DNA from 2 places in the Acidovorax sp. K2F genome. Region 1 is predicted to be linked to the other one. Evidence: predicted binding sites of a transcription regulator. Region 1 holds the regulator's gene; the other holds the start of a gene.
The links. The regulator NrdR, encoded in region 1, represses ribonucleotide reductase genes. The targets are predictions, from matches to a motif close to CACNANATNTNGTG.

Region 1 (14,488 bases):
GCGCTCCAGATTGAAGAGGGACGCGGCGTGTTCGCTCGACTCGAAGACGAACGAGGTGGTCAGGTGGATGGGCACGGCGCGCGCGCCGGTGGCGGGGTCGGGGCTGGCGCCTGCGTGCAGCGCCAGCGTGTCAAAGCCGGGGTCGGAGTAACCGGGCATCTGTGTGTCTCCCATGTTGTCAATGCAGGCGGGCATTGTGGGCTATATTTGCTGACAAACAGCCTGCAGCACCTGGGCAACCCCAGCGGTTGTGCTGGTGTGTGCGGGCCCACACATACTCTTTCCGATTCTTCCCGATCCCCCGGAGACTCCGCACCATGAAAGTCAGCGACATCCTTCGCGTCAAAGGCAACACCCTCTACACCGCATCGCCGGACGAGCCGCTGGCGGGTGCCGTGAGCCTGATGGCAGAGCGCGACATTGGCTCGCTGGTGGTGATGGAGCATGGCGACCTGGTGGGCATGCTCACCTTCCGCGAAGTGATCCAGGCGCTGGTCAAGAACGGCGGCAGCGTGGGCACGATGCTGGTGCGCACGGCCATGGACGATGCGCCACTGACCTGCACTCTCGAAACCGACATGGACGAAGTGCGCCGCATGATGCTGGACCGCCACGCACGCTATATGCCCGTGATGGACCGCCGCATGCTGATGGGCGTGATCAGCTTCTATGACGTGGCCAAGGCCGTGGTGGACAGCCAGAACTTCGAGAACAAGATGCTCAAGGCCTACATCCGCGACTGGCCGGAAGAAGAACCTCGTACTTGAGGTTGTGGGCAGGGCGCGAGGCCTGCGCCCCGGCGTGACGGCACAGATGAGCCTCTAGCCAGGTCAGCGATAGGGGCGAGGCGCCTGGGCGCAGAGCCAGGCCTCGATCTCATCGGGTGGTAGCGGCTTGCCGAACAGGTAGCCCTGCATGACCGGGCAGCCGTGGGCCTGCAGCCACTGCTGCTGGCCGGTGGTCTCCACCCCCTCAGCCACCACCACCATGCCCAGGCTGTGCGCAATGCTCAGCACCGACACCGTGAGGGCGCGCGCCGTGGCGCTGGTGGTGAGGTCTTGCACAAAAGCCATGTCGAGCTTGAGCTCGCTGATGGGCAGGCGGTGCAGGTAGCTCAGGCTGGAATAGCCGGTGCCGAAGTCATCCAGGGACAGCTTGAAACCCTGGTGGTGCAGGGCCTCGATGTTCTGCAGCGTGACGGGCCGCGCATCCATCATCACACTCTCCGTGATCTCCAGCAGCACATCGCTGGCGCGCAGGCCATGGCGCTGCAGCGCATCGCTGATCTCCTGCGCAAACTCCGGCCGGTGGAAGCTGCGGCCCGACAGGTTGATGGCCACGCAGGGCACGTCGTGGCCTGCAGCGCGCCAGGCCGCCAGCTGGCGGCAGGCTTCGTCCAGCAGCCACAGGGTCAGCTCATGGATCAGCCCGGCGTCCTCGGCCACGGGGATGAACTGCGACGGCGGCACCATGCCCCACTGCGGGTGGTTCCAGCGCGCCAGAGCCTCCACACCGTGCAAGGTGCCGGGGGAACTGCTGAGAACCTGCGGCTGGTAGTGCAGCGTGAGGCTGCGCTCGGACAGCGCCTGCTGCAGCGCGCGCTCCAGCGAGGCGCGCTCCTGGGCACGGCGGTTCATCTCGGCGCTGAAAAGCTGCAGGCTGTGGCGATGGTCGCTTTTGGCCTGGTGCATGGCCTGGTCGGCATGGCGCAGCAGGGTGTCGATGGTGTCTCCATCGTTCGGAAACATCGCAATGCCGATGCTGGCGTGGGGCACATGGGTCTGCCCGAAGATGTCCAGCGGCTGGGCAATGTCGTGCAGCACGCGCTGGGCGCTTTGCACGGCCTGTTCGGTGGTGCATTCGGAGAGCAGCAGCACGAATTCGTCGCCCGACAGGCGCGCGATCAGGTCGCGCGCGCGCAGGCCTTGTGTGAGGCGCTGGGCCACCTCGCTCAGCAGCGCATCGCCTGCGGCGTGCCCCTGGGTGTCGTTGATCTGTTTGAATCGGTCCAGGTCCAGAAACAGCAGCGCGCCGGTATGGCGCCCCCGCTGCAGGTCGGCCAGCGCCCGCTCTCCACTGCTGCGAAACAGGGCCCGGTTGGGCAGCCCCGTCAGCACATCAAAAAACGCGAGCTGGTGGATACGCTCGTGCGTGCTGTTGCGTTCGATGGCCAGCGCACACAGGTGCAGGCATACATCGACAAGGCGCTGATGCAGCGCGTCGGGTGCGCGCGGTTCGCGGAAGTAAAACGCAAAGGTGCCAATCGGCTGACCCCGGTGGTCGCGAATGGGGCTGGACCAGCAGGCGCGCATGCCGCTCGGGGCAAACAATTCCTGGTAGTCAGCCCAGAGGGGGTCTGTGGCCATGTCGGTGACCACCACGGGCGCGTTGCGGAAGGCGGCGGTGCCACACGACCCTACCTTGGGGCCAATCGCCAGTCCGTCCAGCGCGCGGCTGATGGTGGCTGGCAGGCTGGGCGCTGCCAGCGGGTGCAACCGGCCTTGTGCATCTACCGCCAGGATGGAGGCGGTGACCTCGGGCGCGATGCGTTCGACCTCGCGGCAGACCAGTGCCATCAGCTCGGGAAGGGGCAACTCGTTGACCATGCCCTCCAGCACGTGCGTCTGCAGGACCTCGTGCATCTTGGTGAGCGTGATGTCGGTCAGGATCGAAATGCTGCCCCCCGGTCCGCCGGAGCTTTCGTCGGACGCATTGATCACCAGGGACACCCAGCGGGGTTGCCCCGCCTTGCTGTAAAGCAGTGTGTCCGTACGAAAACTGCCTTTGGCCAGCACATTGCCCCGGATGCTTTCGAGCAGGTCCGGATCAGAGTGGGGGCCCAGCAAGACCTCGCTCAGGTGCCGGCCCAGCACTTCGGCGGGCTGGTAGCCAAATAATCGCGTGAACCCTTCGTTGATATAGACCACACACTTGGAGCTGTTGGTCATCACGACAGCGTTGTCGCTGGCGTCCAGTGCGCGGCGAAGGGGAGCATCTGCCAGGGCGGCAGTCAGAAGGGTGCGGGAAGGTGATGTCGGACCCGGAGAGGGCGGCGCGAGGGCGGGCATGGAGATCCCAAAAATCGATGTTTACATGCTAACAAGCGTCCAGAACCCTGCCAAGCAGGATATGTCATGCCTGTGCAAACGCGCCACGTATCGGGCGTGTGGTGCCTCGTGAGTGCGGTGACGTAGGAGCTGTTGGGGAGTACACCGCAGCAAACCGGTGCGGCCTTGCGTCGGGCACCCGGGGCTCTGGGATAATCCCGCCCCATGAGCGGCAACACCATCGGTACCCTATTCGCAGTCACCAACTTTGGTGAATCCCACGGCCCGGCCATTGGCTGCGTGATCGACGGCTGCCCGCCCGGCATGCCGCTCACCGAGGCTGACATCCAGGCCGACCTGGACCGGCGCCGCCCTGGAACCAGCCGCCACGTCACGCAGCGCAACGAGCCCGACGCGGTGGAGATCCTCTCTGGCGTGTACGAGGGCAAGACCACCGGCACCCCCATCGCCCTGCTGATCCGCAACACCGACCAGCGCAGCAAGGACTACAGCAACATCGCCGAGAGCTTTCGCCCCGGCCATGCCGACTACACCTACTGGCACAAGTACGGCATCCGCGACCCGCGCGGTGGCGGCCGCTCGTCGGCCCGCCTGACGGCGCCCACGGTGGCCGCCGGTGCAGTGGCCAAGAAGTGGCTGGCACAGCAGTATGGCGCCCAGTTCCGCGCCTGCATGACGCAGCTGGGCGAGCTGCCCATCCCTTTCGAGAGCTGGGATCACGTACGCGCCAACCCCTTCTTTGCCCCCGTGGCCGACGTGCAGCAGTACGAGGACTACATGGACGCCCTGCGCAAGGCCGGTGACTCGTGCGGCGCCCGCATCCGTGTGCAGGCCACGGGCGTGCCGGTGGGCCTGGGCGAGCCGCTGTATGACAAGCTCGACGCCGACATCGCCCACGCCATGATGGGCTTGAACGCGGTGAAGGGCGTGGAGATTGGCGCGGGCTTTGCCAGCGTGGCCCACCGGGGCACCATGCATGGCGATTCGATGACGCCGCAGGGCTTTCGCACCAACAACGCCGGTGGCGTGCTGGGCGGCATCAGCACGGGGCAAGACCTGGAGGTGAGCATTGCGATCAAGCCCACCAGCTCCATCATCAGCCCGCGCGAGTCCATCGACATCCACGGCAAGAGCACCGAGGTGATCACCAAGGGCCGCCACGACCCCTGCGTGGGCATTCGCGCCGCGCCGATTGCCGAGGCGCTGCTGGCGCTGGTGGTGATGGAGCACGCGCTGCGTCACCGTGCCCAGTGCGGCGATGTGGTGCCGCCTGTGCCGCCGATCCAGGCCTCGTTTCTGTAACACCAACTCCCACCGTCCCTGGGGCGGTGCCTCCGTATGAGCAACCGCTTGTTCCGGGCCTTTCACCGCAGGGCGCTGGCCGCCTTGGCGGTGCCGCTGTGGCTGGCTGGCTGCAGCGGCATTGCGTCCACCGCCCCTGCGGCGGGTAGCGCGCCGGCCCACATCGACATCACCCTCATTGGCTTCAACGACCTGCACGGCAACCTGGAGCCGCCCCACATGGCGCATCGAGTGCAGGGGCCCACGGGACCGGTGCTGGCGCCTGCGGGGGGCATGGCGTATTTCGCCAGCGCCATGGCAGCCCTCAAGGCCCAGTCGCCGCACCATGCGGTGGTCTCTGCGGGTGACATGGTGGGCGCCTCGCCGCTGGTGTCGTCGCTGTTCCTGGACGAGCCCACCATTGAGGCCGTCAACCGCATGCAGATCGACTTCAACGCGGTCGGCAACCACGAGTTCGACCGGGGCTGGCGCGAGCTGCTGCGGCTGCAGAACGGTGGCTGCGAGAAATTCACCTCGCGCGAGCCTTGCCGCATCAGCAAACCTTTTGAGGGCGCCCAATTTGGCCTGCTGGCGGCCAACACGGTGCGTGAAGACGGGCGCACCCTGCTGCCCGCCACAGGGCTCAAGCGGTTTACCGAAGGCGGTGTCACCGTCACCATGGGGTTTATCGGCCTCACGCTGCAGGCCACACCGACCATGGTCAGCCCGTCCGGGGTCGCTGGGCTGCGTTTTGAGGACGAGGCGGCCACGGCCAACGCGCTGATCCCTCAGCTCAAGGCCCAAGGCGCCGATGTGATTGTGGTGGCCATCCATGAAGGCGGGGGCACCACGGCGGGCGTGCAGGAGACCAGCTGCGCAGGTCTGTCGGGCGACATCGTGCCCATCCTGGAGCGCCTGGACCCGGCCGTGGATGTGGTGGTCTCGGGCCACACGCACCAGGCCTATGTGTGCGACTACAGCCGCGTGAACCCGGCCAAGCCGTTTTTGCTGACCAGCGCAGGCCAGTACGGCACGCTGCTCACCGACATCCAGCTGCGCGTGGATACGCAGACCCGCCGTGTGGTGAGCAAGACGGCGCGCAATGTGGTGGTGCAGGGCGAGGCCTTCACGGGCGCCCAGGGGCCGGTGCCGCTGACCACGGCCGTGCCGACGTTCCCTGCGGATCCCGGCGTGCAAAAGATCATCGACACCTACCGCGCTGCCGCCATTCCGCTGGCCCAGCGTCCAGTGGGGCAGGCCCAAGGGGCCATGCGCCGCCAGCCCAACGCGGCGCTGGAGAGCGTGCTGGGCAATCTGGTGGCGGACGCCCAGCTGCTGGCTACACGAGCGCCTGCGGATGGTGGTGCGCAGCTGTCCTTCATGAACCCGGGCGGCCTGCGCGCTGACCTGGTGCCGGATGAGCAAGGGCTGGTGCGTTACGGCCAGCTGTATGCGGTGCAGCCTTTTGGCAACCAGCTGGTGATCAAGACCTTCACGGGTGCGCAGATCCGCGCGGTGCTGGAGCAGCAGTTCGCCAGCGGGGGCAACACGGTGCAGCGGCCCCGGGTGTTGTCGGTGTCCGGCGGGTTCAGTTACCGCTACGACCTGAGCCAGCCCGCCGGGGCGCGCATCAGCCACATGGTGCTGAATGGTGCGCCGGTGACAGACATGCAGTCCGTGCGTGTGGTGATGAGCAGCTTTCTGGACAGCGGTGGTGACAACTTCACGGTGCTGACGCAAGGCCAGGACCGGCGCGTGGGTGAGCTGGACCTGGATGCGCTGGAGGCGTACTTCCGGCTGCAGAGCCCGGTGGCACCACCCGCTACCCACCGCATCACCCGCGTTGCGCCTGCCGCGCGCTGAGGAACACCAAAGGCGTTGGGTGCACGCTGGGTGGGGGAGTCCGCCGCTTAGTCGTCTGTGCGGCGCAGCGCGCCCAGCCATTGCAGCGGGTTGAAGCCGGTGACCAGCCCGGTCGCCACCAGCACCAGCGCGCCGCCCCAGAGCATGCCCGGCCCCAGTGCCTCGCCCAGAAAGATATGGCCCCAGGCCACGCCGAACAGCGGGATCATGAAGGCGGAACTCATGGCGGCCACGGGCGAGACATGTTTGAGGACCCGCAGGTTGAGCCAGTAGGCGAGCCCCGAGGTCACGATGCCCATCACGGCTACGGCGGCCAGCGCCTCGGGAGTGAAACGTGCGGTGGGCAATGTCCAGGCCGCCCCGGGCAGCAGCAGAACCAGGGCAGCGGCGTGGATACCGGCCGCGATCGACAGCGGTGACATGCGGGTGGTCGCCCGCTTCATCCAGGTGAGAGACAGGCCGTAGCACGCCGCAGCGGTCACGCACGCGCCTGCCGCAAGCAGTACCGCCGAGGTGGGCGCCACAGGCCCCAGCTGCACGATCAGCGCGACCCCTGCAAAGCCGCAGAGGCAGCCCGCCCATTTGCGCGTGCTCAGCGTGTCTTCCTTCATCCAGGCGGCGGCGATCACGCCAAACGGCACGGCCATGGTGTTCAGCAGAGAGCTGTAGCCCGCAGGCAGGTGCAGTGCCGCCCAGGCGTACAGCAGAAAAGGCGCTGCCACCGTCAGCGCACCCAGCCCCAGCAGTTCCCGCCAGTGGCGCCAGGGCCAGGGCTCACCCGCCCAGCGCATGATGCCGATCAGCGTGAGAGTGGCCAGCCCAATGCGCAGCGCGGCCATCACATTCGGACCCAGTACCGGGCTGGCGATGCGGATGAACAAAAAGGAAGCGCCCCACAGGGCAGACAGCAGCACCAGCTGCAGGAAATGGCGGGTTTTCACCGCGCGCATTGTCAGGCACCTGCGCAGTGCTTGCCGAAGTGTTGGATGGCGGTTTTGATGTAAAAACTGCTTGAAGCGCTAGTCCATCATGCTGCGATAGCTATCAAATTAGTAGCAATTGCAGAGTAGCTTGCGCGACATGCGCAGGGGCCATGGCAGAACCTGGGAGTGCGCAATGTATGCCAACGGTGCCGCGCTCTGCATTGGCCAGACGAGGTAGCAGGTGCGGGGGCTGCAAAGGGGCGGTCATCCGCGTGACGGCCACCCTGGGGGGCGTGGCTACTTGCGCACCTCATCCACCATGGCGCGAAAGTCGTCGATGTCTTCAAAGCTGCGGTACACGCTGGCAAAGCGGATGTAAGCCACCTTGTCGAGCTTCTTGAGCTCGCGCATCACCAACTCACCAATGCGGCTGGAGATCACTTCGCGCTGGCCCAGGTTGAGCAGCTTTTCTTCGATGCGCTCGATGGCGCTGTCGATCTGGTCTGTGCTGACCGGTCGCTTGCGCAACGCCAGGTTGAAAGAGCCCAGCAGCTTGCTGCGGTCGTATTCAATGCGCCGGCCGTCTTTTTTGACGATGGCCGGGAAGTTCACTTCCGGCCGCTCGTAGGTGGTAAAGCGCTTGTCGCACGCGCCGCACTGGCGGCGGCGGCGGATGAAGACCCCATCCTCAGACACCCGCGTTTCAACAACTTGCGTTTCGAGGTGGCTGCAGAAGGGGCACTTCATGGGCGCTGAGGACCGGCTTGTTGCTTAACGGTAGACCGGGAAACGAGCGGTCAGGGCGTTGACCTTGGCACGCACGGCGGCGATGTTGGCTTCGTCGCGGGGGTTGTCCAGCACATCGGCAATCAGGTTGGCCGTGATGCGGGCTTCTTCTTCCTTGAAGCCACGCGTGGTCATGGCGGGGGTGCCAATGCGCACGCCGCTGGTCACCATCGGCTTTTCAGGGTCGTTGGGGATCGCGTTCTTGTTGATGGTCATGTGGGCGGCGCCCAGCACGGCCTCGGCTTCCTTGCCGGTAATGCCCTTGGCGCGCAGGTCCACCAGCATCACGTGGCTTTGCGTGCCGCCGGACACGATGCGCAGGCCGCGTGCGGTCAGCGTCTCAGCCACGACCTTGGCGTTCTTGGCCACTTGCTCCTGGTAGGCCTTGAACTCGGGCTGCAGCGCTTCCTTGAAGGCTACGGCCTTGGCAGCAATCACGTGCATCAGCGGGCCGCCTTGCAGGCCGGGGAAGATGGCGCTATTGATGGCCTTCTCGTGCTGTGCCTTCATCAGGATGATGCCGCCACGGGGGCCGCGCAGGCTCTTGTGCGTAGTGGATGTGACCACGTCGGCGTGGGGCACGGGGTTGGGGTACACACCGGCGGCAATCAGGCCGGCGTAGTGGGCCATATCCACCATGAAGATCGCGCCCACGTCCTTGGCCACCTTGGCAAAACGTGCGAAGTCAATGTGCAGGCTGTAGGCCGAGGCACCGGCGATGATCAGCTTGGGCTTGGTCTCGTGCGCCTTTTTCTCCATCGCTTCGTAGTCGATGGCTTCGTTGGCATCCAGGCCATAGGACACCACGTTGAACCACTTGCCCGACATGTTCAGCGGCATGCCATGTGTAAGGTGGCCGCCTTCGGCCAGGCTCATGCCCATGATGGTGTCGCCGGGCTTCAAGAAGGCCAGGAACACGGCCTCGTTGGCCGATGCGCCGCAGTGGGGCTGCACGTTGGCGGCTTCTGCGCCGAACAGCTGCTTGACCCGGTCGATGGCCAGTTGCTCGGCCACGTCCACATGCTCGCAGCCACCGTAGTAGCGCTTGCCTGGGTAGCCTTCTGCGTATTTGTTGGTCAGCTGGGTGCCCTGGGCCCACATCACGGCGGGGGAGGCGTAGTTCTCGCTGGCGATCAGCTCGATGTGGTGCTCTTGGCGCGCGTTCTCCGCCTGGATGGCAGCAAACAGCTCGGGGTCGGTTTGTTCGACAAGAATTTTGCGGTCGTACATGATTGGCAGTCCTATGAACTTGTGTCCCTTGAAACAAGGGCTGCCCAGGCGAACGGCTGAACGCATGGGGCAGGGCCCCTGCGGCACGCTTCCCAGTGGTTCACAAGAAGTAGGTTCTTGCTGGTTTCCACGTCAGCGGCAACATCCAGTGGCAGGATGTTGCGCCTATCGCCAGTCGCGTACCCCGTTAGTGTAGCCGACACGGCGCCAGTGCCGCACCGTCCGAACCGCTGGGCGCCAGGGTTGTTGCCTGGGTGCCGGGAGCCTGCAGGGTTACAGGCCAGGTGTCAGCAAAGCCACCTTGTCGCTGACTGCTGCAGGGGCTGTGGTGCGGGGTACCGCTGCGGGGATGCTCTGCACAGGAGCCTGGGTAGACAAGGAGGGCGGAGGATTGAAAGGCACTGCGCGACCGCCGGCCACCTGGCGCAGGCGTAAATGTTCCGCCATCACCTTGGCGGCATAGCCTCCGTCGTCGGCCATGTTGCCTGCACCCACATAAAAGCGCAGGCCGCCTTCGAGCGAGCCAGCGCGAGCGATGCATTCCTGCAGCACCTTCACACCGACCCGCAGGTTGCTCACCGGGTCAAAGGCTGCAAAGTGACCGCCGAAGTTCTGGTACTTGTCAGTGTGCACGCGGGTCATCACCTGCATGAGCCCCTGTGCGCCCACGGCGCTTTCGGCAAATGGGTTGAAGCTCGACTCAATGGCCATGATGGCCAGGATCAGGGTGGGATCGATCTTTGCGCGGGTGCCAATCTCGTAGGCCTCGGCCACCAGAGCGCTCAGGGGCTCAGGCGCCACGCGGTACTTTTTGCTGAGCCAGAAGGCCACGGCTGCCTGCTCTTTGGGCAGATCCTTGGGGTTCACCGCCGTAGCGCGCTCGCTGGCTTCCGGTTCGATGGGCATGCCCAGCATTTCAACCTGACGGGCTTGCAGCCAGTTCATCAATTGCTCTTCACCAGCCTGGCGCAGATCGGGCCGTGCAGTGAGGGCAATGACGACAAAGGCAACGGCCAAGCCGATAAGGGCGAAGCTGTTGTGGGTGATTTCAAGAAAACCTTCGGTCACGTCGGCCGCGAAGGTTCGCACGCCGGAGACTATTTTTCCTGACGCTGTCATAGCTCTTCCTTTCTGAGGCGGGCCAGTGGAGCGGAGCAGTCGCAGTGGACTGTGCTTTGCTGGCAGATCGCCTGGATTGGTACGCCATCAAGTCCGGGCTGCACGTCTGTGGAGTGCTTGGCGCCCTGGATTGACTTAGCCGGGTTCGGCAGCGATTGGGGTTTGTACTAGCCCTGTTTTTGGGGCTGGCGGATTCTAGAAGCTCACTAAATGCATAGTCAATACTAACAAAACTATTTTTAAGACATAAAAATTATGAAAAACATGTGAAAAATCACAGTTTTTGTGGGGGTGAGGGGCTGTTCAGCGCTGTGGGTGGGCCGGTGGTGGCTGACATCACCATGTCAAATTCAATCGGGCTTTTCTCCGCCATTGAGAATCCGATTTGAGTTGGCCGAGTGAGTTTGATAAGGTGGAGGCGCCTGTAGATTTCAGGCATCGCCAGACGAAGCGAAGTCTCCCTCCGAGGGCATTCAGTGCCAAGGTGCAGCAGATGCCGCTTCCATGGCAACCCCTGGAGGCAATACCTTGCCTCCTCGCCATGCGGACCTTTCTCTCCGCATCGCGACCGATGGCAAAGACCGTTGTGTCAGCCGTCAAGCCCGGCGGGCAGGCCCTTCAGGCACTGCTCGTCGGGCTTTCTTATTGGTGCTTCGCCTTGTGGGTGGGCGGCGCTGTCTTATATATAGATAATGGGGGCTGTTCCCTAGAGCGGCGACCCTTCGCCCGGAGTGTCGCGCGGCGTTCTCGCAGAGGTCCATCGGCGGGGCGGCCTGCCTCGCAAAGCCTTGTGCCAGATCACCTGGCTGGTGTGGACGATGCTCCCCGCCACGGCTTGCTGGCCCAATCCGGTGAAAATAGCCCTTTTGTTGTCCTGGCGTGCGCATGGTGCGGTCGCTCGGGCACGGCCCCAGGCCCTGCGCCAGGGACGCCTTCGTAATCCATTGGATCCATGTTTCCATTTTTTTCCCGCAGCAAAATGTCCGACGCACCTGAAGTGAATCCGGCCCCGGCCAAAACCCACGAGCCGCACCCGCTCGATGCGCTGACCGGCGGCGCTTTTTCTGCCGCTACATCGGGTGAGCGCGCTTCCCGCATCCGTGACTGGCTGGCCACGCAGCCAGCGCCTGAGCAGCTGCAGGAGGTGTTCAAGGAGTTGAGCGGACGTGACAAGGGCGCAGCCCGCGCCGTGCGCGAACGGCTGGACGAAATCCGTCGTGCCAAGGGGCAAGAGGCTATTGCGGCCGAATGGGCGGACAAGGCCCAGGCACTGCTGGCGGCCCCCAAGCTCAATATTGCAGATGCCCTGGCCTGGCAGCGGGATGCCGCCAAGGCGGGTGCGCCTCTGTCGCGCGAGCCGCTGTCGCTGCTCAAGGTGCAGCTGGCGGACCGTGTGAAGGTCATTGAAGACCTGCAGCACCGCGTGCAGGTGCAGCGCGAGGCCGCTGTGCTGCTGGCGCAGCGCATTGAAGTGCTCTCCACCAAACCCTGGCGTGATGCCCATGCTGCGCTGGAGCTGCTGCGTGCCGATGTGGCGCGCTGGCAGGAGCAGGCCCAGGAGCTCACGGGCGATGCGAGCTGGGCGAGCGTCGAAGCGCGGTTCCCCCCTTTGCTGGATGCCTCTCGCACCCAGTTGCTGGTGGTGTGGGAGGCTTTTCAGCCCGCAGTCGCCCAGGCGGCTGCAGCGGCAGAAGATGTCTCCGCGCCCCTGCCTCCCGTGCCTGTTTGGGCGGACGAATTGCGCGCTGCCCGTGGCCTGCCCACGGAGGCCGCCGCCGCTGCGGCTGCTTCAGCAGCGGCCAGCAAGCCAGCCCGCGTCGCCAAACCCAAGGTGGCGCCAGAGGTGATCGAAAAGGCGCACCAACTGGTGCGCGATGCGCTGGCGACGCTCGAAAAAGAAACCGCTGAAGGCCATGGCAAGGCCAGCGCTGGCGCGGCGGCTGCGCTGCGCGCCGTGCTCAAGGTGCATGGCAAACACATTGACAATGCCCTGGAGCAGCAGGTGCACACGGCGCTGGTGGCTGCCGGTGAGCTGGAAGGCTGGCAACGCTGGAGTGCCGACCAGGTGCGTGAAGACCTGGTGGCCAAGGCCGAAGCGCTGCTCAACCGCCCCGAGGGTCAGGCCCTGGGTGGCCGCAAGATGCAGGAGACCCTGCGCAATCTGCGAGACCAGTGGAAGCAGGCAGACCAGGGTGGTGCGCCTAACCACGCCCTGTGGAAGAAATTTGATGAAGCCTGCAACGCGGCGCACAAGGTGGTCGAGGCCTGGCTGGACAAGATCCGCACTGAAGCGGCCGAGCACAAGGCTCAGCGCCTGGCGCTGATCGAGGAGGTCAAGGCCTGGGCGCAAGAACACGCTGCGTCGGGCGACTGGAAGGCCATCAACCGCTCGCTGTATCAGTTCGGCGACCGCTGGCGCGAAGGCGGGCATGTGGGCGAGAAGATTTTTGCAGAGCTGCAGCCCCTGTGGAAACAGGCCATTGCCCTGGCCGCTGCCCCCCTGGAGGCTGCACAGAAGGAAAGTCTGGCGCGTCGCCACGCGATGATCGATGAGGCCACAGCCTTGGGCGCGGCACCCGCTTTGCGCATCGATGCCGTCAAGGCGTTGCAACAGCGCTGGCAGGCTGAGGCACAGACCGTGCCGCTGGATCGCAAGCACGAGCAAAAGCTGTGGGACGCATTCCGCAAGCCCATTGATGAAGCGTTCAACCGCAAGTCTGCGGATCGTGATCGTGCTGTCACCGAGTTGAGTGCGCGGGACCGCGTCGTTCTGGACGCTTCCAAGGCTCTGGAGGCTGCCAACGCCACGGGTGATGCGCAGCAGATCCGTGCTGCGATGCAGGCGCTGGAGGCTGCATTGCGCGGCCAAGCCCAGGCGGCTGAAGCGGTCGCCACGGCCAACAAGGATGCCCAGTCGCATGCCGACGCGCAGGCGAGTGCTGCTCCAGCTGCTACTGAAATTGCAGCAGAGGCCTCTGCCGAGGCTGCGGAAGGTGGTGACACCGCTGCAGCCGCGCCTGCGGCGACACCTGCAGCCCCCAAGCCTGCTGCACGACCTGTTGTGGCGGTGCGTGGGGATGACCGCCCTGGCATGAAGAAAGACGCTCCGGTGGCCCCCGGCCGTGGTGCGCGACCCGGAGACCGCCGCGATGGTCGTCCTGGCGACCGTGACGGTGCCCGCGGCCCACGCAGTGATGGCCGCATGGGCGATCGCGCTGACCGGGGAGGCCGTTTTGGTGATCGTCCAGCCTTCGAGGACCGTGGCCCTCGCTTGGGGGACACAGCATTCCGTGCTCAGCGCGAGGCGATGGAGCACGCACAGCTGGCCCTGAAGAAGCTGGCCGCACAGGCCCACGGCGAAGCCTTGACCCAGCTGTTGACCGCATGGGAAAAGCGCGATGCTGCGCTGGTCCCCGGCACGCAAGATTTGGGTTCGGGTGTGACGGCGTCGGTGCGCAGTGCCTGGACACAGGCATTGTCGGCTGCGCCCAAGGGCGATGCGGCAGAAGCGCTGCTGCGCCTTGAAATGGCGGCCGAGGCCCCAACGCCTGCCGAGCACATTGCTGCGCGGCGGATGTTGCAACTGCAGTTGCTGACGCGCCGCAACGACCCTGCGCCCACCCAGACCTGGGGCCAGGATGTGGCGCGCGTGCTGGCGAGCAATAGCGATGCGGCGAACGCACGCCGTTTGCAGAACGTGCTCAAGACGCTGCTGCGCAAGTAGTTGAAGGGCTGGGGCGCGCGCCGCGGCGCGTGTACCCTCAGGGCAGCAGACAGAACGAAAAACGAGACCGCTGGCGGTCTCGTTTTTTTCTTTGCTTTGATGGTTTGAAAACAAAAAAGCCGTTGCGGATGCAACGGCTTTTTATATGTTTGGTGCCCAGGAGAGGACTCGAACCTCCACGATGTTACTCGCTAGTACCTGAAACTAGTGCGTCTACCAATTCCGCCACCTGGGCTTTCAGATCAGCCTCGAATTATAGGACAAGAAATTCGGGCTTCTGAAGAGTTTTCAAAAAAATGTGCCGTCGGCTCAAAAATCGTTGAGCCGCAGCAGGGCATGCAAAACATCTCAGCAAACAAAAAAGCCGCTGGGTGTACAGCGGCTTCGATATTATGAAAACCATCGCTGGTTCTCGTTAAACTTGGTGCCCAGGAGAGGACTCGAACCTCCACGATGTTACTCGCTAGTACCTGAAACTAGTGCGTCTACCAATT
Region 2 (14,488 bases), on a different contig from region 1:
AGTATGTGCCCGCCCCGGTTGCAGCTCCTGCCGCTGCGCCTGCTTCCGCGCCTGTGGCGGAATTGCCCGCGCCCCCTGCGGCTGCCGCACCCACCGGCCACATCGTCAAGTCGCCCATGGTGGGCACTTTCTACCGCTCGTCCAGCCCTGGCGCCAAGGCTTTTGTCGAAGTGGGCAGCCAGGTCAAGGAAGGCGAGACCATCTGCATCATCGAGGCCATGAAGATCCTCAACGAGATCGAGGCCGACAAGTCGGGCACCGTCACCCGCATCCTGGGCGAGAACGGCCAAGCCGTGGAATACGGACAGCCGCTGTTCGTCATCGAATAAGGCGCTCATGTTCAAGAAGATTCTTGTTGCGAATCGCGGAGAGATTGCTCTCCGTATCCAGCGCGCTTGCCATGAGCTGGGCGTCAAGGCCGTCATGGTCTATTCCGAGGCCGACCGCGACGCCAAGTATGTCAAGCTGGCCGAAGAGGCCGTCTGCATCGGCCCAGCGCCTTCGCCGCTGTCCTACCTCAACATGCCCGCCATCATCTCGGCGGCCGAAGTGACCGACGCCGAGGCCATTCACCCCGGCTATGGCTTCCTGTCCGAGAACGCAGACTTTGCCGAGCGCGTGGAAAAGAGTGGCTTTCAGTTCATCGGCCCCACGCCCGAGTCGATCCGCATCATGGGCGACAAGGTGTCCGCCAAGCAGGCCATGATCCGTGCAGGCGTGCCCTGCGTGCCGGGTTCTGAGGGCGAGTTGCCCGACGATCCAGTGCAGATCCGCCGCATCGCCAAGGCAGTGGGCTACCCGGTGATCATCAAGGCCGCAGGCGGCGGCGGTGGCCGTGGCATGCGCGTGGTCCACACCGAGGCCGCACTGGTCAATGCTGTGCAGATGACCAAGGCCGAGGCGGGTGCCGCGTTTGGCAATCCTGCGGTGTACATGGAGAAGTTCCTCCAGAACCCACGCCACATCGAAATCCAGATCTTGGCCGACAAGCACCGCAATGCGGTGTATTTGGGCGAGCGCGACTGCTCCATGCAGCGCCGCCACCAGAAGGTGATCGAAGAGGCGCCAGCTCCAGGCATTCCTCGCAAGCTGATCGAGAAGATCGGCGAGCGTTGCGTCGCTGCCTGCAAGAAGATCGGCTACCGGGGCGCGGGCACGTTTGAGTTCCTGTACGAGAACGGCGAGTTCTACTTCATCGAGATGAACACCCGTGTGCAGGTGGAACACCCCGTGACTGAGTGGATCACTGGCGTGGACATCGTGAAAACGCAGATCATGGTGGCGGCGGGCGAGAAGCTGCCTTTCACCCAGCGCCAGATCGAAATCCGTGGCCATGCCATCGAGTGCCGGGTGAACGCGGAAGACCCCTACAAGTTCATCCCTTCGCCCGGGCGCATTACCACCTGGCATCCACCAGGTGGCCCCGGCGTGCGCGTGGACTCGCATGCCTACACCAACTACTTCGTGCCACCCAACTACGACTCGATGATCGGCAAGATCATCGTGCACGGCGACACGCGCGAGCAGGCGCTGGCCCGCATGCGCACGGCCCTGTCCGAGACGGTGATCGAAGGCATCAACACCAATGTGCCGCTGCACCGCGAGCTGATGGTGGACGCCAAGTTCATGGCGGGCGGCACCAACATCCACTACCTGGAAGAGTGGCTGTCGCAGCACAAACGCTGAGCTGGCACGCTGCAGGTCATTCACATGCTGGCTCCTGGCAACGGGTGCCAGCATTTCACTTTTTCTGAGAGATGCCTATGTTTGAGCTGAGTCTGATGTGCCCCGAGGACCGGATTGAAGCGGTCAGCGATGCGCTGGACGCGCTGGACGCGCTGTCCGTGTCGGTAGAAGACGCCGATGCCCAGACCGACGCTGAACAGGCGCTGTTTGGCGAGCCTGGCATGCCTCCGCCCAAGGATGGCTGGCAACGCAGCCGCGTGGTGGCCTTGTTCCCCTCCGAGGTGGCGGCCCGTGAAGCGCAGCAATTGCTGGTGGTGCAGGACTTTTTTGTGGGCTGCCAGGTGCTGGGTGTCACCCCGGTGCCCGAGCAGGACTGGGTGCGGCTGACGCAGTCGCAATTTGCGCCGGTGGACATCACCCCGGATTTCTGGATCGTGCCTACCTGGCATGAGTTGCCCGCCCAGGCAGTGCGGAGCATCCGGCTGGACCCCGGCTTGGCGTTTGGCACGGGCACCCACCCAACCACCCGCATGTGTCTGCGCTGGATTGCGCGCCATGGCGCAACGCAACCTGAGCAGGGCAACCTGCTGGGGCGCGTGCTGGACTACGGGTGTGGCTCCGGCATCCTCGCCATCGGTGCTGCCAAGTTCGGTGCCACGGACATTGATGCGGTGGATATCGACCCGGCTGCCGTGGAGTCCACGGTGCAAAATGCCCAGGCCAATCAGGTCACGCTGAAAGCGGGCCTGCCCGACAAGGCGCAAGGCGAATACCAGACCGTGCTGGCCAATATCCTGGCCACTCCGTTGCGTGTATTGGCCCCACTGCTGTGCAGCTATGTGGCTGTGGGTGGGAATCTGGTTTTGGCAGGCATTCTGGAGCGCCAGGCGGATGAGCTCAAGGAGGCCTACGCGCCCTGGCTGCCGCTGGAAGTGGCGGATGCCGAAGACGGCTGGATCTTGATGACTGCGCGCCGCTGAAGGTGCGCGAGCGCTGTTCTGGCAGCCGTGGCATGGCCTCTACAATCGCTCGGTGATGAGCCAGATCACCCGCTGCCCGTCCTGCGCCACCACCTTCAAGGTTGTGGCGGACCAATTGCGCATCTCTGAAGGATGGGTGCGCTGCGGCCAATGCAAGGAGGTATTCGATGCCTCGGCCCATTTGCTGCCTGTGGCACCGGCTCAGCTGCTGCCCGATGTATCGCTCACGGACCTGCGCGCACCCACTGCGCCCATAGCGCGCAAGCCGGATGCACTGGGAGCCTGGGGGGGAGGCAAGTCGCCCACCGTTCCCCCGCCTGCCCCGCAGGATGTGGACAAGGCAGGCACTCCCGCCATCCGCAGTGCTTCAACCTCCACCACCGAGGTTGCTGCAACCGCCGCCATGGACGCGTTTCCGTATGGCATGGTCAGTGATGTACCTGCTGCCCCGGTGCTCGATATTCCCAGCCCTGCGGTACCTGCTTTTCTTACTGCCGGGGCTCGCACGGAAGTCTCGTCGGATGTCTTGGGCAAGGAGGTCGCCGCGCCGTTTGCATGGAGAGCCCACAGTGCATCGCGGACTGCGACAGCGGTGGAGGCTGAGGCATCGCCATCCGTCACAGCGCCTGCTGATGCTCCAGAGCCGGTGGTGATACCGGACACGGCGCTCCGCTTAGATGGTCTCTCCCCTGCCGTTCATGTGGCCAGGCAAGAGCATTCCGCCGTCACGATGCCATCCGACGTGGCGCAGGATGTCGCTGATGGACGCGGCAGTTTGTTTGGTGGAGCTGTGCCACCGGTTCCTGCGTCCCCCAGCCTGGCAGGCTATGAACTGCCGTTTGCCGAACTTCGCGATTCCGAGGTAGCGCTGAACGCAACCATGGATGTGGATGCCACAGAGCAGCGCGCGAGTCACTCGGCAGAGCTTGCACAGCCTCCGGTAGCGCCTGTTGCTCTCGCTCCGTCATCCGATACCAGTGCTGGACTTTCAGGCGATGCTCAGAAATCTGAGCCTGCGTCGCCCGTTGCTGTGCCCACCCCGCCTGCGCCCGCGTTGCCTTCTGTGGACTTTGTGTCGAAGGATGTTGCGCCAGAGGCTCCGGCGATGGAGTTGGTGAAGGACGATTCGCATGCCGCCATCCTGCAGGCGCGCCCCAGACCCGCTGTTGACGACGACGACGATGAGGCCGACAACCAGGCGTCAGACCCCGAGGTCAGCTTTGTGGTGGCTGCGCGCCGCAAGGCGTTTTGGCGCAAGCCGGTCGTGCGGATGGTTTTGTGGCTGGGGTTCATCGTCTCCTTGCTGGGGCTGGCTTTGCAGATTGCGGTGCAGGAGCGTGACCGCATTGCAGCCCTGGATGTGCGTACCCGGCCCTGGTTGGTGAAACTGTGCGAGCCCTTGCGCTGCGAACTTGCCCCTGTGCGCCAGATCGCCGATGTGGTCATCGACAGTTCTTCTTTCAACAAAGCCCGGGGTGACAGTTACCAGCTAGCGCTGACGATGAAGAGCACCGCCACCATTCCACTGGCCATGCCTGCGGTGGAGCTGACCCTGACCGATGCGCAGGATCAGGCCGTATTGCGGCGGGTTCTGCTGCCTACCGACATGGCGGCTCCAGCGGAGCTGCCCGCGAAAGGTGAGTGGGGCACCTCGGTGTCGGTGCTCGTGACCACCGGCGGTGCGCGCGTGGCGGGCTACCGGCTGCTTGCGTTCTATCCCTGATTTTTCACCCAACAACTTACCGAGTTTCACTATCTATGGCTGCCCTCATTTGTGGTTCCCTGGCGTTCGACACCATCATGACTTTCGAGGGGCGTTTTGCGGAGCAGATCCTGCCGGATCAGCTCCATATCCTGAATGTGTCCTTCCTTGTCCCGTCGTTGCGCCGCGACTTCGGGGGGTGTGCTGGCAACATTGCTTACAGCCTCAAGCTGCTCGGTGGGGAGCCGTTGCCCATGGCCATGTTGGGCAGTGACGGTGCTGACTATCTGCAGCGACTGCAGTCGCTGGGTATCAGCGCCCGATACGTCGGGCAGGTGCAGGACACCTACACCGCGCAGGCGATGATCATGACGGACCGTGACAACAACCAGATCACGGCTTTCCATCCTGGCGCCATGATGCAGGCCCATGCCAATCGAATTGGTGCAGACAACAGTGTCAGCGTGGGGATCATCGCGCCGGACGGGCGTGACGCGATGTTGGAGCATGCTGCCCAGTTCGTGGCGGCGGGTATCCCGTTTGTGTTCGATCCAGGTCAGGGCTTGCCCATGTTCAATGGGCAGGAGTTGGCGCAGTTCATCGACCAGGCCACCTGGGTCACCGTCAATGACTATGAGGGGAAGATGCTCTGCGACCGCACCGGCTGGTCTTTGGCCGATATCTCCCGCAAGGTGCAGGGACTGGTGGTGACGCTGGGCGCAGAGGGCTGCGAGGTCTGGGTGGATGGTGAAAAAACCCATGTACCCTCTGTGGCGCCTGCAGCGGTGGTGGACCCCACGGGTTGCGGCGATGCCTGGCGCGGCGCGCTGCTGTTTGGTCTGGAAAAGGGCTGGTCCCTCGTGTGTTGTGCGGAGCTGGGCAACCGGGTTGGCGCTCTCAAGATCGCGCAACGTGGCCCACAGAACTACACGCTGGATTTCGATCCGTTGGGTTAATCCTCCGAGCCAGTGTCGTCTGCGTTGCGCTGCCCAGTGCTGTACAACGCAGCTTGCTTGCCAGGTAGCTCTTGGGAGTGCCCAGACCTGCATACAGACGAAAAAAAACCCGGTGCGTTTGCACCGGGTTGAGCGCGTGGCGCGCCAGGATCAGGGCTTGTTGCCCGTAGGGAAAGGCCAGGCTGCCTGAGGGTTCAGCGTGGTTTGTGCTGCAGGGGCAGCGGCCGCAGGGGCAGGCGCCTTGGGGGCCTTCTTGGCCGGGGCAGCTTTCTTTGCGGGGGCTGCCTTGGCAGGTGCTGCGGCCTTCTTGGCTACTGCGGCCTTCTTGGCGGGAGCGGCTTTCTTTGCCGGTGCTGCTGCCTTCTTGGCGGGTGCAGCCTTCTTCGCAGCTACGGCCTTCTTGGCAGGAGCGGCTTTCTTTGCCGGTGCTGCTGCCTTCTTGGCGGGTGCAGCCTTCTTCGCAGCTACAGCCTTCTTGGCAGGAGCGGCTTTCTTTGCCGGTGCTGCTGCCTTCTTGGCAGGTGCAGCCTTCTTGGCGGCTACGGGTTTGGCCGTTGCAGCCTTTTTCGCGGGAGCAGCCTTCTTAGCGGCCGGTTTTTTCGCAGTTGCCATCATGTTCTCCTTGGGTCAATTTGCAAAGAGCACTTCCTGTCTGCAGTGGACAGAGAGCGATCCATGGAGATGGATGAAAACTCCATCTCCATGAACACGGGAACGCCCCGCAGGGCAGCGCTCTGCGGCGCTGTCGTTGCTGGGCGTGGTGTAAAAATCCATGGTGGTGTGGCCTGCAAAAAAGGCGCTAGTCCCAGGACAGCGCACCACCGGACTGGTATTCAATAACCCGGGTCTCGAAGAAGTTGCGCTCCTTCTTGAGATCGATCATCTCGCTCATCCACGGGAACGGGTTCTCTTCATTAGGGAACAGCGTCTCCAACCCGATCTGCGTGGCGCGGCGGTTGGCGATGTAGCGCAGGTAGCCCTTGAACATGGAAGCATTCATGCCCAGCACGCCACGGGGCATGGTGTCTTCGGCGTAGCGATATTCCAACTCCACGGCCTTGAGGAACAGTGCCTTGATCTCGGCCTTGAACTCTGCGGTCCACAGGTGGGGGTTTTCGAGCTTGAGCTGATTGATCAAGTCGATGCCGAAATTGCAGTGCATCGACTCATCGCGCAGGATGTATTGGTACTGCTCAGCAGCGCCGGTCATCTTGTTCTGGCGACCCAATGCCAGGATCTGCGTGAAGCCCACGTAAAAGAACAGGCCTTCCATCAGACACGCGAAAACGATCAGCGACTTGAGCAGGGTCTGGTCGGTCTCGGGCGTGCCGGTTTTGAAAGACGGATCCATGATCGCTTCGATGAAGGGGATCAGGAATTCGTCCTTGTCGCGGATCGACTGGACTTCGTTGTAGGCGTTGAAGATTTCGCTTTCATCCAGACCCAGCGATTCGACGATGTACTGATACGCGTGGGTGTGGATCGCTTCTTCGAACGCCTGGCGCAGCAGGAACTGGCGGCACTCAGGGGCCGTGATGTGGCGGTACGTGCCCAGCACGATGTTGTTGGCGGCCAGCGAATCGGCAGTGACGAAGAAGCCCAGGTTGCGCTTGATGATGCGGCGCTCGTCTTCGGTCAGGCCGTTGGGGTCCTTCCACAACGCGATGTCACGCGTCATGTTCACCTCTTGGGGCATCCAGTGATTGGCGCAGGTGGCGAGGTATTTCTCCCACGCCCACTTGTACTTGAAAGGCACCAGCTGGTTGACGTCGGTCTGGCCGTTGATGATGCGCTTGTCGGCGGCATTCACACGGCGGTGTGCTGCTGCGGCGACGGGTGTGGTGGTGGCGCTTGCTGCTGGGGCCGAGGTGCTCAAAGGCTGCAGCGAAGGCGTCTGGAAAGCGAGAGGCGGTTGTCCCACCTGGCGGTTGTTAGGCAGACCGCCGTCCAGTTGATTTTGCGATGAGGGCTTGACTTCTTCGTCCCAGGTCAACATAGATTTTCCAGTGTTCGGATTATGAAAGCAGTGCTGCGAAAAGGAAAGCACTGAAGCGTTGTGCAGCAAGGTTTTGTTGCTTCACAGCACCGGAGCAACGCCCCGGGCGAGCCCGAGGCGTTGCTGGCAATGTGCTTACTGGCAGGCCTCGCAGCCAGGATCGTCGATGGCGCAGAACTTGACGTCCGTGGCTGGCACGGCTGCAGCCTGCTGAGAGGCCGTTGCGGCAGCGGTTTCCAGCGGGTTTTGCTTGGCCGCTGCGGTGGCTGAAGCTGCCGATGCGCCGCTGTCATTGCCTGATGACACCGCATTGAGCTGGCGTGTGTTCACGGTGCTCATTTCGACGTGCGTAGCGCTTTGGGTGCGCAGGTAGTAGGTGGTCTTGAGGCCGCGCACCCACGCCAGTTTGTAGGTGTCGTCGAGCTTCTTGCCCGACGCGCCGGCCATGTAGATGTTGAGGCTCTGCGCCTGATCGATCCACTTCTGGCGGCGTGATGCGGCTTCCACCAGCCACTGGGGTTCGACTTCGAAGGCTGTGGAGTAGAGCGCCTTGATGTCCTGGGGCACGCGGTCGATGGGGTGCAGCGAACCCTTGAAGTGCTTGAGGTCCATGATCATCACGTCATCCCACAGGCCCAGGCGCTTGAGGTCACGCACCAGGCCGCCGTTGATCACCGTGAACTCGCCCGACAGGTTGGACTTCACGGACAGGTTGCCGAACGAAGGCTCGATCGAGGCATCGACGCCAATGATGTTCGAGATGGTGGCCGTGGGGGCAATGGCGACGCAGTTGGAGTTGCGCATGCCGTCCAGTGCAATCTTCTTGCGCAGGGCATCCCAGTCCAGCGTGGATGAGCGGTCCACTTCCACATACCCGCCACGGGCCTGCGAGAGCATGTCCAGCGTGTCGAAAGGCAGGATGCCGCGATCCCACAGCGAGCCCTTATAGCTCGAGTATTTGCCGCGCTCTTTGGCCAGCTCGGTGGACGCCCAATAGGCGTAGTAGCAGATGGCTTCCATCGACTTGTCGGCGAATTCCACCGCCTCTTGCGAGGCGTAAGGAATGCGCAGCGCATACAGACTGTCCTGGAAAGCCATCACGCCCAGACCCACGGGGCGGTGGCGCAGGTTCGAGTCGCGGGCCTTGTTGACTGCGTAGTAGTTGATGTCGATCACGTTGTCCAGCATGCGCATGGCCACGGTGATGGTCTTCTTGAGCTTGTCGTGGTCGATCTGGCCGTTCTTGATGTGCTGCAGCAGGTTCACCGAGCCGAGGTTGCACACGGCAGTTTCGGTGTCGCTGGTGTTGAGCGTGATCTCGGTGCACAGATTAGAGGAATGCACCACACCGGCGTGCTGTTGGGGCGAGCGCACATTGCAGGCATCCTTGAACGTGATCCAGGGATGGCCGGTCTCGAACAGCATGGTGAGAATCTTGCGCCAGAGGTCCGTGGCCTGGATGGTCTTGGCGGGCTTGATCTCGCCGCGTGCAGCCTTTTCTTCGTAGGCCACATAGGCCTTTTCAAAGTCGGCGCCAAACAGATCGTGCAGGTCGGGCACGTTAGAAGGGGAGAACAGCGTCCAGGTGCCCTTTTCCATCACGCGGCGCATGAACAGGTCAGGGATCCAGTTGGCCGTGTTCATGTCGTGCGTGCGGCGGCGGTCGTCGCCGGTGTTCTTGCGCAGTTCCAGGAACTCTTCGATGTCCAGGTGCCAGGTTTCCAGGTAGGTGCAGACGGCGCCCTTGCGCTTGCCGCCCTGGTTCACAGCCACGGCCGTGTCGTTGACCACCTTGAGGAAGGGCACCACGCCCTGCGATTCGCCGTTGGTGCCTTTGATGTGTGAGCCCAGGGCACGCACGCGGGTCCAGTCGTTGCCCAGGCCGCCGGCAAACTTGGACAACAAGGCGTTTTCCTTGATCGACTCGTAAATGCCATCGAGGTCGTCGGGCACTGTGGTCAGGTAGCAGCTCGACAGCTGCGAGCGCAGCGTGCCGCTGTTGAACAGCGTGGGGGTGGACGACATGAAATCGAACGACGAGAGCACTTCATAGAACTCGATGGCCCGGGCTTCGCGGTCGGTTTCGTTGAGCGCCAGGCCCATGGCCACGCGCATGAAGAAGGCTTGGGGCAGCTCGATGCGGGTCTTCTTGACGTGCAGGAAGTAGCGGTCGTACAGCGTCTGCAGGCCCAGGTAGTCGAACTGCAGGTCGCGCTCGGCCTTGAGCGCGGCGCCCAGGCGGTTCAGGTCGTATTGCTTGAGCAGGCGCTCGTCCAGCAGCTCGTTGTCCACCCCCTTCTGAATGAAGGTGGGGAAATAGTCCTTGTAGGCCTGGCCCATGTTGCTCTGGGCTACGTCACGCCCCAGCACCTCGCGCACGATGGTGTGCAGTAGCAGGCGGGCCGTGGCGTAGGTGTAGTCAGGATCTTTTTCGATCAGGGTGCGGGCCGCCAGAATGGACGCCTTGTAGACCTCGTCCATGGGAACGCCGTCATACAGGTTGCGCATGGTCTCTGCGACGATGGGGGCTGCCTGGATGTCGGCGCCCAGGTTGGCGCAGGCCGACTCGATCAAGGCGTGCAGGCGCAGGATGTCCAGTTGCACGCGTTGGCCGTTGTCGATCACGTGCAGCACCGGGGTGGCGGGTGCTAGCTGTTCCAGGTGGTGAGCGCGCTCCTGCGTGCGGCGCTCGCGGTACAGCACGTAGGCACGGGCGACTTCATGGTGCTCGCCGCGCATCAGGCCCAGCTCGACCTGGTCCTGCACATCTTCAATGTGGAAGGTGCCGCCGCCAGGACGCGAGCGCATGAGGGCGCGGACCACGTTCTGGGTGAGCGTGTCCACTACCTCACGCACGCTGGCAGAGGCAGCGCCCTGCGTGCCGTGCACTGCCAGAAACGCCTTCATCATCGCCACCGCAATTTTTTGGGGCTCGAACGGCACCACCGCGCCGTTGCGGCGAATGATCTGGTAATGCGTGAGCGGGTGCCCGGAAGCTGCGGCCGCTGCAGCGTGCGTGGCGGCATCCGCAGAGGCGGTGGGCGATGGGGAAGGCGTGTTCAAAGCAGCTTGCATGGGGGTCCTCTTCTGTGGGCTGTCTGGAGTGGGCGTGCGGCCTGGAGTGCCGCCGCAGTGTGTGGGTGCTGCACCGGACTTCAGTCTGGTGCACACTATATATGGTGTGTCGAGGCGGTTCAAGACACTACCGGTAGTGTACCGCCGGAATGAGTCCCCAAAACCGAAACAGCATGTTCTCAACCCCGTTGCGTACGCAACCGGTGCCTGTGGCGAGCCCTTGTGAATGCGATGTGGGCGATGCAAAACCGTGCAGTGACGTACCTTGGCGGCGGATTTCCTGCGCCAGGCCGCGCAGCGCTTGGCTGCAAAAATATGTGCAAGCGCACAAAGAAAAAAAATGCCTTGATGCGCCCGTACGACAGTGAAAGTGCGGCGTCAGCGAAGCTGCAAGTGGTCCGCCCGCGTGTTCAGCGGGAATCGCTGCGCAGGCCAGTCCAACGCCCCTTGCAGTCGTGGCCAGTCAAAGCCCGGACCTGGGTCCAACTTACGTCCCGGGGCAATGTGTTCATGCCCTGCGATGTGCTCGATGGGATAGCGCAGCGCAATGTCCTGGCAGACCCTGGCCAGGGTTTCGTACTGTGCCGACTCGAAGTGCAGGCCCTCCAGGCCTTCCAGTTCAATGCCGATGGAATCGTCGTTGCACTGGCTCCTCCCCCGGTAGAACGATTGCCCGGCATGCCAGGCGCGCAGGTCACAATCCACAAACTGCCACAGCACCCCGGTGCGCTCGATGAAAAAATGCGCGGACACCTGCAATCCGCGGATGCCCTGGTAGTAGGGGTGCGCATCCCAGTCCAGGGTGTTGGTGAACAGCTGTTGCACGGCTCCGCCGCCGTATTCGCCCGGCGGCAGGCTGATGGAATGCACTACGATCAGATCGATTTGCGAGGTCTGTACCGGGCGCGGCCCGTGGTTCGGAGATGCGAGCCGCTGAGCGGTCCTGTACCAGCCGCCCTCCCAGGGCGCCATGTCTGCCGCTGGTGCACCTTCAGCCCAGTTCGTCATGCGGGTCCTGGTCATTGGGCACGGCGATGTTCAGACGGGCGATGCGGTAGCGAATCTGGCGCAGGCTGATGCCCAGGCGTGCGGCTGTGGCGGTACGGTTGAACCCGGCTTCTTTCAGCGCGCGGATCAGGATCTCCCGCTCCTGCTGGTCCAACCAGGCCTGCAGGTCGCTGGGCAGTGGCACCGTGCAGCCGTTGGCCAGGGGCTGAGGGCCCTGGCCTGTGTCTGCAGACGTCGAAGCGTGGGGCCCTGCAGAGAAGGCGGCGGACACCGCCGATCCCTCTGGCGCTGGCACAAGCGTGGGCGGTGCCGGGCGTGCCATCTGCACATCTGACGCGCCGCTTGGCGCATCCACCTGCAACTCGTCCCCGTCGCTCAATGCCACTGCGCGGTGCAGCAGATTTTCCAGCTCGCGGACATTTCCGGTCAGTGGGTGGGCGGCAATGGCGTTCAGTGCCCGGTCGGTGAGTTGGGGCACCGGCATGCCCGACTCGTGGGCAATGCGGGTGAGCAGCGCTGCGCACAGTGCGGGCAGGTCCTCGCGGCGCTCGCGCAGCGGCGGGATGACGATCTCGATCACATTGAGCCGGTAGTACAGGTCCTGGCGGAACCGGCCGGCCTGCACATCGGCCGCCAGATCGCGGTGGGTGGCGCTCACAATGCGCACATCCACCGTCTCTTCCTGGGTGGAGCCGAGTGGCCGCACGCTGCGCTCCTGGATGGCGCGCAGCAGCTTGGACTGCATGGCCAGCGGCAGGTCGCCGATTTCGTCGAGGAACAATGTGCCCCCGCGTGCGGCCTGGAAGTAGCCGTCACGGTCTTGCGACGCGCCGGTGTAGGAGCCCTTGCGAGCACCAAAAAATTCAGCTTCCAGCAGGTTCTCGGGGATGGCCCCGCAGTTCACGGCGACCAGGGGCCCGTCAGCACGCTGGCTGCTGGCATGCAGGGCTTGGGCCACCAGCTCCTTGCCCGTGCCCGACTCGCCATGGATCAGTACCGGCGCCATGCCACGCGATACCTTGGCCACGCGCTGCTTGACGTTGCGGATGGCGTCGGACTCGCCCACGAGGCGGTCCAGGGCGGCGTTGGCATTGCCGAATTCGCCGGTCGCCGCCGCTGCATTGGTAGACCGGCTGGAGCCGTTGCTGCGTGACGCACGCGGCGGTGGAACCCCACCCGTGCCCTGGATGGCTGAGGCCACCACCGAGCGGAACTGCTTGAGGTCCACGGGCTTGGTGAGGTAGTCGAAGGCCCCTGCGCGCAGCGCCTCGACCGCGTTCTCTGCCGAGCCGTAGGCGGTCATGACCACGCAGCGTTCGCGCCGTTGCTGGTCGCGCAGATCCTGCAGCAGCTCCATGCCAAACCCGTCGGGCAGCCGCATATCGGTAATCACGGCGTCAAAGCGGTGGGCCTTGAGTTGATCACGCGCCTCCTGGACGCTCGACGCGGTCTCGACCCGGTACCCCTCGCGCAGCAGGGTGAGCTCGTACAGGGTGCGCAGATCGGGTTCGTCGTCAACGACAAGGATGGAGGCGGCAGGGGCGTTCATGGAGGCGGCAGTCAGACCACTATGGTGTCAAACAAGGTGGCATTGTCGGCGGGGCGGGTTGTGCGGCGGAAGCCCACAGTAAAGGCGTTGCCTCCGATGTCACCGCGTGCGGTGTGGCGGTTCAGGCGCTGGTAGCTGATGGAGGCGCCATGGCGCTGGCACAGCTCCCGGCAAATATAGAGACCCAAGCCGCTGGAGCGGCTCTCCGACGAGAAGAAGGGCTCGAACAAATGCCGCTCCACGGATTTGTCCATCGGGGCACCGTCGCTCCACACCTGCAGGCTGACCTGGCCAGCGGGCGTGTTGCGCGTGGTCACTGACAACGAGTCGGGCTCCGGGCCCATGTAGCGCAGGGCGTTGTCCAGCAGGTTGACGAGCACCCGACGCAGGTGCTCGGCGTCAAACTCCACCTGGGTGGCGCCCGTGTCCAGCGACACCAGGGCGCGCCGCCGGGCGGGGTCCTGGGCCTGCCAGTCGTTCCAGATCTGGGCGACTGTCTCGTCCAGCGCCACGGTCGAGGCAGGGGCATGGCTGATCTGGTGCTGTACGCGGGCAATGTCCAGCACCTCTTCGGCGATGCGGGCCAGGCGGTCGGCGTTTTGCTGCACCATGTGCGCCAGCCGTTTTTGTGCGGGGTCGTGCAGGTCTTCTTCCAGCAGGGCATTGGCCTGCACGATGGCCGCCAGCGGGTTGCGGATCTCATGGGCCACTGCGGCGGACATGCGGCCCATGGCCGCGAGTTTTTCGGTGCGCAGCCGCGCTTCCATTTCCCGCAGGTCGTGCAGGAACATCACGCACAGCCGCTCGGAGCGCGTTTGCAAGGCCGCGTTGCGAGTGGATGTGAGCCAGGTGCGCACATGCAGACCGGTGGGGCTCTGGCCTTCGTGTAGGAGATCGACGTCGGCTGTCTGGGGTTGTTCGTGCCGGAAGGTGCGCCGCGCCAGGATCACCAAGGGGTGCCACGGAGCCGTGGATGTGAGGGCAAACGGCAACTCGGTCAGCCCCATGCCGCCCAGCAGCTGCAGCCCTGCGGGGTTGGCAATGCGCACCACGTCGGTCTCGTCTACCACCAGCACCCCGTCGGTCAGGTTCTGGATGACCAGTGCACTGACCTGCGTTTGCACGCGCGCTGCGATCTGGCTTTGTTGTGCCACTTCCTGTTCGCGCGCCAGGCGGGTGGCCAGCTGGTGCACCAGATAGCTCACGATGAAGTAGCCCGTGCCGGTCAGTGCGCTTTGCAGGTAGCGCTGCCCTTCGTCTCCCGTGCTGTACTGTCCCACCCACCAGGCCCAGCCCAGCAGCAGCAGCGTGACGGCGGCCGTGGTGCCCAGGGCCAGGGTCAGCGTGCCCATGACCGCTGCGATCAGGATGGGCAGGCCGAACAGGGGCGTGTAGTTCATGGTGCCCGCATGCAGCAACTGCAGCGCAGTGATCGCCGCCAGGTCCACGCCAATGGAAGGCAGCCATTGCGGGCCGGCGCTGGGCGACGGGGGGGCTTTGCGCGACAGCACCCGCAGTACCACGGTGGCTACGAGG

Region 2: N4G42_RS20125 (ribonucleoside-diphosphate reductase subunit alpha) is a predicted target of NrdR. The motif match lies at 10,489-10,502, and genes of this name have one in related genera.

The regions. Positions count from the first base shown of each region.
Region 1 is NZ_JAOBSQ010000030.1:35,049-49,536, forward strand. It holds gene N4G42_RS09355 (O-acetylhomoserine aminocarboxypropyltransferase) at 1-159, opposite strand, end outside; gene N4G42_RS09360 (CBS domain-containing protein) at 318-767, shown strand; gene N4G42_RS09365 (EAL domain-containing protein) at 831-3,068, opposite strand; gene aroC (chorismate synthase) at 3,273-4,370, shown strand; gene N4G42_RS09375 (bifunctional metallophosphatase/5'-nucleotidase) at 4,407-6,212, shown strand; gene N4G42_RS09380 (DMT family transporter) at 6,260-7,162, opposite strand; gene nrdR (transcriptional regulator NrdR) at 7,433-7,882, opposite strand; gene glyA (serine hydroxymethyltransferase) at 7,907-9,151, opposite strand; ZMP/ZTP riboswitch at 9,187-9,340, opposite strand; gene N4G42_RS09395 (lytic transglycosylase domain-containing protein) at 9,425-10,270, opposite strand; gene N4G42_RS09400 (DUF349 domain-containing protein) at 11,223-13,994, shown strand; tRNA gene N4G42_RS09405 (tRNA-Leu) at 14,145-14,229, opposite strand; tRNA gene N4G42_RS09410 (tRNA-Leu) at 14,417-14,488, opposite strand, start outside.
Region 2 is NZ_JAOBSQ010000051.1:275,255-289,742, reverse strand. It holds gene accB (acetyl-CoA carboxylase biotin carboxyl carrier protein) at 1-329, shown strand, start outside; gene accC (acetyl-CoA carboxylase biotin carboxylase subunit) at 337-1,686, shown strand; gene prmA (50S ribosomal protein L11 methyltransferase) at 1,764-2,666, shown strand; gene N4G42_RS20145 (DUF3426 domain-containing protein) at 2,722-4,389, shown strand; gene N4G42_RS20140 (carbohydrate kinase family protein) at 4,425-5,324, shown strand; gene N4G42_RS20135 (histone) at 5,475-5,939, opposite strand; gene N4G42_RS20130 (ribonucleotide-diphosphate reductase subunit beta) at 6,124-7,320, opposite strand; gene N4G42_RS20125 (ribonucleoside-diphosphate reductase subunit alpha) at 7,456-10,395, opposite strand; gene ampD (1,6-anhydro-N-acetylmuramyl-L-alanine amidase AmpD) at 10,774-11,403, opposite strand; gene N4G42_RS20115 (sigma-54-dependent transcriptional regulator) at 11,387-12,952, opposite strand; gene N4G42_RS20110 (sensor histidine kinase) at 12,964-14,488, opposite strand, start outside.